2 regions of the Bowmanella denitrificans genome follow, and region 1 is predicted to be linked to the other one. Evidence: predicted binding sites of a transcription regulator. Region 1 holds the regulator's gene; the other holds the start of a gene.
The links. The regulator FNR, encoded in region 1, switches genes on or off when oxygen is low (the NO sensors DNR and NnrR bind a similar motif). The targets are predictions, from matches to a motif close to TTGATCTAGATCAA.
Positions count from the first base shown of each region.

Region 2: the regulator FNR is predicted to act here: its motif matches at 1,862-1,875, upstream of ABD028_RS14390 (GbsR/MarR family transcriptional regulator).

Region 1 is NZ_BAAAEI010000006.1:215,043-218,458, reverse strand. Features, by position in the region: gene ABD028_RS03960 (DUF4112 domain-containing protein) at 1-269, opposite strand, end outside; gene uspE (universal stress protein UspE) at 381-1,316, opposite strand; gene fnr (fumarate/nitrate reduction transcriptional regulator Fnr) at 1,417-2,142, opposite strand; gene ABD028_RS03945 (sulfite exporter TauE/SafE family protein) at 2,226-2,900, opposite strand; gene ccoS (cbb3-type cytochrome oxidase assembly protein CcoS) at 2,893-3,066, opposite strand; gene ABD028_RS03935 (heavy metal translocating P-type ATPase) at 3,066-3,416, opposite strand, start outside.
Region 2 is NZ_BAAAEI010000015.1:179,764-183,179, forward strand. Features, by position in the region: gene ABD028_RS14380 (hypothetical protein) at 1-289, opposite strand, end outside; gene ABD028_RS14385 (DUF6932 family protein) at 282-851, opposite strand; gene ABD028_RS14390 (GbsR/MarR family transcriptional regulator) at 1,921-2,484, shown strand; gene ABD028_RS14395 (cytochrome ubiquinol oxidase subunit I) at 2,543-3,416, shown strand, end outside.

The DNA.
Region 1 (3,416 bases):
TCCCCAATGATAGGTACCAGACCGACAAAAAAGTCTAACAATAAGTTCACCAGTATGCGCAGCTGCAAACGCAGCGGGGCACCCAGTGCGCGTGCAACGATTAACAGTCTCATTGAAATCAGCACGCTGATAACGTCACCCAGACCTGGGATCAGTCCTATAATAAAGTCCCAGCCGAATCTGATACCAAATAAGCTGAATGCACTGTCACTCCAATTGGCCCAGGATCTGGCACTTTTAAGTAAACGCTGGTGATTTTGCGACGCCATTCTAATTTCAACCTATCTTGAGTAGCGGGCTGTAAATTGACGCTGCCAAGCAGCAGGAATCGGATACCCCATTGCTGTGCATACAACAATGGGGCCGTAGGGAAGATTAACTTACTTTTGTTGCAATGGGCTGACAAAGCCGTCAGGTTTAACCGTCAGAACATCGCAATCGAGCATATCGATAACATGTTCAGCGGTATTGCCAATCAATGCTGCAGAAATACCATGTCGTCCTACGGTACCAATAACCACCAGTTCAGCATCCAGTTTTTCTGCCACAGTGGGGATCACATCTTCAGGTAAGCCCTCGCGCACATAACAATGGGTCATATCAATACCATGCGTACTGGCAAAGGTTTTCATCGCATCGATATGGTGGTTTTTCACCGATTGATTAAAACTGGCAGGGTCAAATTCAGGAATTTCGATGGCAATATTTACCGGCGTGCCAGGATAAGAATTCACCAGGTTAACCTGACCGTTGAGGGTGCGGGCAAAATCTAACGCCGTGTGAGTAACCTTCTGATTCAACGAAGCATGTTCTGTGTCTACTGAACCAACATTGACCGCAGCCAGTATCTGTCCCTGTTCAGGCCAGTCATGTTCTTTCACCAGCAATACAGGAACGGGGGCTTTACGCATTAAATGCCAGTCGGTAGGGGTAAAGATCACTGACTTTAACCCGCTGTGTTCATGGGTACCTTTAATGATCAGATCATACTGCTGTTCAATGGTTTCATAAATAATGCTTTCAAATGGCCGATTGTGCCATACCACTTTTGCATCAACAGCCAATGATGGGTCGTCTATCTGCTCCGACAGCAATTCGGTCAACCATTCCGTTCTGTCGTCCACCACGGCCTGACGCATAGTTTCGCGTTCGTCCACCGACAGCATAGTGGTCATTTCGTAGGAGAAATCATAAATGGACAGAAAAGCAGTAATGCTTGCGCCGGTTTTACCCGCTATCAGTACCGCTCTTTTTAAAGCTTTCTGTTGTTCAGTGGTAGGGTCAATGACGACCAGCAATTTTTTATAATTAATCATCCATCTCCTCCGGCAGATCCAATGTGTTTAGTCTATGTACAAACTACATTTCTATCCAATCAGTATGATTGCGTTAGATCAAGTCCGAAGGGGAAAGTTTTTAACTAGTCGTCGCGGAACTGTCCTGCACTTCCTTAAGCTGAGCAGGTTGTACCAGGGTAATAAATTTGCCATCTACTTTTATCAGGCCCTGCTTTTGAAACTTGGTTAGCAGGCGGCTGATGGTTTCTACGGTTAAACCCAGGTAATTTCCAATTTCCGCACGGGTCATACTGAGACGGAACTGGCTGCCGGAAAAGCCGCGTTGATGGTAACGGTCACCCAGATGCGCCAAAAAATGCGCCAGTCGTTGGTTAGCGGTGCGTTTGTTAAGCAACATAAACATATCTTGATCTGCAAGGATTTCATTGCTCATCAAGCGCATTATCTGTTGTCTCAGCCTCGGTAAATCGCCAGACAAGGCTTCCATGGTTTGGAAGGGGATTTCACATACCATCGAGGTTTCCAGCGCCTGCGCGAAGCTTTTATGTTGTTGGTTGTGAATAGCATCAAACCCAATGATATCCCCTGGTAAATGGAAAGCGGTAATTTGCTCTTCTCCGTCAGAGGCCAATACGAAACTCTTAAAAGAGCCGGAGCGCACCGCGAACAAGCTGTTTAACTTATCCCCGGACTGGAACAATCGTTCATTTTTCTGAAATGGCCGCTTACGCTGAATAATATTGTCGAGTTTATCCAGTTCCTTCTCATTCAGAGTAAAAGGCAAACACAACTGACTGATGCTGCAATTCTGACAACTGATGGTACATTCGCGGTGTTGATTCATTGTGGCTATAGATAAATGGCCAGACAGATGGCTAGCTTAGCATTTTTTGGCATAGGTGTAAGCGAAATCAACTAACTTCAGGGTCAGGCTTCAACTGCCATCACATAGGGCGATAAAAGCAGCCACAGGGCACTGATCGCTAACAACACCGCAATAATCTGTTTGCTACGCGGATGTGCCAGTAAAGGCCGTAATTGTTGACTAAAACGCCCCAGGGTCAACAGGGCTGGCAGAGTTCCAAGCCCGAACATCAGCATCAACAGTGCGCCCTGATGGACGCTGCCGGCTGCCAGGCTCCAGGTTAAACTGGAATACACTAAACCACAGGGCAACCACCCCCAGATCAATCCATAAGGCAGCGCCCATGCCGGACTTTTAAACGGAATAAAGCGTTTAGACAGCGGTGCAACCGGTCGCCACAACTTAGCTCCCTGTTTTTCTAACCAAGACAAGCCGCGCCACCAATTGCCGATATACAGCGCCAGGGCCAGCAGAAACAAGCCACTGAGCAAATTCAAAATAGCCATGCCGCCCGCAATCTGATGGCTGAAAAGCTGACCAAGCCCCCCGGTTATCGCCCCAGCCAGGCTGTAACTGGCAAGTCTACCGCTATGGTAGGCCAGCTCAAAAGGCAAAGGGGAACGATCTTTGGGAATAGAAAAACTCAGTGCACCGACAATGCCACCACACATCGCAACGCAATGCACACTGCCTGCCAGACCAATAAGAAGTGCAGAAAGCAGCGTCAGATCAGTCACGCTGGTTTTTATCCCCGCCCGAGGGTTTGTCATCATCGAACAGAATGTTGTGGCCCTGACGTTCCAGGTCGTCAAACTGTCCGGACTTTACTGCCCAGAAAAAAATCACGATGGCGATAGTGACAATCACAATCGCAAGGGGAATAAGGATATATAAAATGCCCATTAGGAATCGGCCTTAAGTAGTCGAACAGAATTGGCTACCACAATAATAGAGCTTAGCGACATACCAACTACCCCCAACCAAGGGGTTAAATAACCGCAAACGGCCAGTGGCAGCACCAACAGGTTATAACCCAATGCCCAGGCCATGTTCTGCTTTATCTTGGCCCTGCTGCGTTTAGCCATATTGAATAACACCGGTAACAGGGTCAAAGAAGGCTTAATTAAAATAACATCAGCGGCATTTTTAGCTAACTCGGTCGCACCACCAACGGCTACTGAAACCTGTGCAGCGGCCAGCACTGGGGCGTCATTAATGCCATCCCCCATCATCAGTACATGCTGTCCCTGATG
Region 2 (3,416 bases), on a different contig from region 1:
AAACTTTTGCTATTAAATTTTGAAACTGCTCAAGAGCCAAACCTGCAAATTCAACTGCTATACCTTTTGATCCTAAAACTGGCTGCCCACCAAAGAAGAGTGCAACACTAGCGCTATTATCAGCGATAGTATCGCTTTTCAGCGATTCAACTTTCCGAGATAGCTCTTTAAGCCGATGCTCCAGTTGCATTTCACCGACTATATCTCCGGATTGTTGCGCACTACTTAAAAGATCCTTCACTGTGGTGATTTCAGAAGACAGGCTATCTATATTAAGCTTTTTAGGCATTGCCAATCCCCCTGTCTAACATCTCCAAAGCTTCTTCGTCTGCACACACAATAGGAACTTCAACCATTCCTTTCCAAAGATACGATTCCCTTTGATGAGAAAACAAACCGAACCAATATCTTGTATTACTTACGACATGTATTGGATGAGTATTTAAATCTACAAAGTACGCATCACACTTAAAATGTTCCTTAGATTCGTTTGGTAGAAATAGTTCTTTGTTGTCATTAACTATACCTTTCCATATCTCTAAGTCCAATGTCGGTCTCATCGCAAAAGTGACTAAATCAACATCCGCTGGAGGCCGCCCGAGATTCAATTCTACATTTTCTACAAAGCTGCCATCCAACCATTGAAAACCATGAGTAATACCAATCGCTCTCAATTTCTGACGATACTCTAATAACCCCCTAAGTATAGTTATTCTTTCGGGTGACTGGGCGTATCGGCTTACAAATTCTGTGATTGTTGATCGATAAGGAGCCATACCAGCTGGGTTTGTTGGGCCTTGTTCTGGGATAAATGGAGGTAAAACTCCAGATTGATTCAATTCAGGTATCACTCTTTAATCTTCCTCTGATCTTTAAAGGTGCGCAGGCACATAACTATATTAATAGACGGCGAAGCGCCGTGTTTAAACACGGCGCTTCGCCGTACTTTTACATAGTCATTTTTTAACATGCTTATAACCCTTTGCCTAGCAAGAGTTTTTTGGCTGCCCCAAGATGGTGCCGGGCAATGGCGGACGTGTTCCGCGCCATTGCTGTTATGCGGCTCAGCATCTGGAACTTTATCAACACACCTCTTTAAGTCGTTATCACAAGGTGCCATATGCGCCAAAATCCTCGCACTTACGATAGTCAAAAGTTGGTTTGTCGTTGGTGGACCAATTGCTAGTTAAATAAATCTATGATGCCCTTAAGCGGCCCAAGCCGCTTTGGCCCCGCTTAAAAATTCCCGGTCGGTTCAGGGCGCTGCTAAAAGGCGGGTAATTTGCCTGGAGCAAATTGAGTGGAAGACGCGTCGGGAACGTCGTTTTCACGACCGCCTTTTAGTAGTGCCCTGGACTGACGTTGTTGGGAATCCAGCGGGCGTGTTTCTTTTGGTTACTTTTCTTTGCACGAGCAAAGAAAAGTGACTGGCGCTCCATGGATGGAGTGTCATATCCAGCAGGGAAAGCCAAGTCAGAAACTCGCTTAACCCAGCCATTCACAAAGTGGCACTAGTTTCGAAATTCTCACACTTGCGATAGTCAAAAATTGATTTGTCGTTGCTGAACCAGTTACTTGTTAAATAGACCTATGCCCCCCTAAGCGGCCCAAGCCGCTTTGCCCCCGCATTTCACAAATAATTATTTCTCCACCACGAAGATCAGAAGAACACGAAGAGTAGAAAATCGGATTTGCCCTTCGTGCACTTCGTGTTCTTCGTGATGAAACAGTTTTTTTACCTGTAGTGGTGTCAGGAAACAGATTGAACAGCGTTAGCTGGAAATCCCCTTACGCCTTGACATCCGTTACGCATGTTCAAAGCCTTACCATCGAGAGATCACAAAAAAATCATCTAAAAACCTTGCGCCAGATCAACAAACATTTATAATTTTCAGAAATTACTGAAACTTCAAAAACAACATGAATCTTACCCCAAACCTAACCAGTTTTGTGATGCACTTCGGTGAAATGGGCAGCCGCTGGGGCTTTAACCGCACAGTGGGGCAGATGTATGCCCTGTTGGTGATCAGCGCCGAACCGCTGACGGCCAATGAGCTGGCCGAAACCCTGAATATTTCCCGCGGCAATGTCAGCATGGGCCTGAAGGAACTGCAGTCCTGGCAGTTAGTGCAGGTGTCCCATCTGCCGGGGGATCGCAAGGACTATTTCCGCGCCATCGGCAGTATCTGGGATATGGCCAAACGGGTCATTGAAGAGCGCCGTAAACGCGAAATCGACCCGACGTTGTCACTGCTCAGGGACATGCTGCTGGACAAGCCGGCCAGTGCCCAGGAAAAACATGCCCAGCAGCGCCTGCAAGAAATCCATGACTTGTTGGAGTCGGTTACCAATTGGACCAATGAGTTACAACGCCTTAGTCCGGATAACCTCAGCACCCTGCTTAAACTCAGCTCCGGGGTAGGTAAGGTACTGGATATGAAAGACAAGTTTATTGGTAAAGAGGAGCGTAAGAAAAACCGCTAGCCTCTTTACTGTTAAGGCCCCCGGGCCGGTTGCTTCAATCACCAATGGGAGTTTTCTGATGGAAGATGTACTGATGCTTTCCCGGCTGCAATTTGCCGCCAATATCAGTTTCCATATTCTGTTTCCCACCATCACCATCGCGCTGTGCTGGTTGCTGTGTTTTTTCAAAATTCGCTTTGACCTGACTCGGGATCCAGTGTGGATGCGCGCCTACCGCTTCTGGGTCAAGGTGTTTGCCCTGAGTTTTGCGCTGGGCGTGGTGTCCGGGATTACCATGTCATTCCAGTTTGGCACTAACTGGCCGGGCTTTATGGAAAAGGTCGGCAATATTGCCGGGCCGTTGCTGGGATATGAGGTATTAACCGCGTTTTTCCTGGAAGCCACCTTCCTCGGTGTGATGCTGTTTGGTCAGGGTCGGGTGCCTAACTGGGTGCATACGCTGGCCACCTGCATGGTGGCGGTGGGCACATCGATTTCCGCTTTCTGGATCCTGGCGCTGAATTCCTGGATGCAAACCCCGCAAGGCTTTGAGATGCGTGACGGCGTGGCCCATGTGCTGGACTGGTGGGCGGTGATCTTTAATCCGTCATTCCCCTACCGCCTGGCGCATATGCTGCTGGCATCCAGCCTGACCGCCAGTTTCTTAATGGCTGGCTTATCGGCCTACCGGATTTATCGCGGCGACGCCAAACGGGCACCACGGCTGGCTCTGAAAACCGCCATGACCTTTGCCGCCATTTTAATGCCACTGCAAATTCTGGTGGGCGATCTGCATGGTCTGAATACCTTTAAGCATCAGCCGCAAAAAGTCGCCGCCATGGAAGGAATATGGGAAACAGAACAAGGTGCGCCCCTGCTGGTGTTTGCCATTCCTGATGAGAAGCAGCGTACCAACCATCTGGCCATCGGTATCCCCAATATGGCAAGTCTGA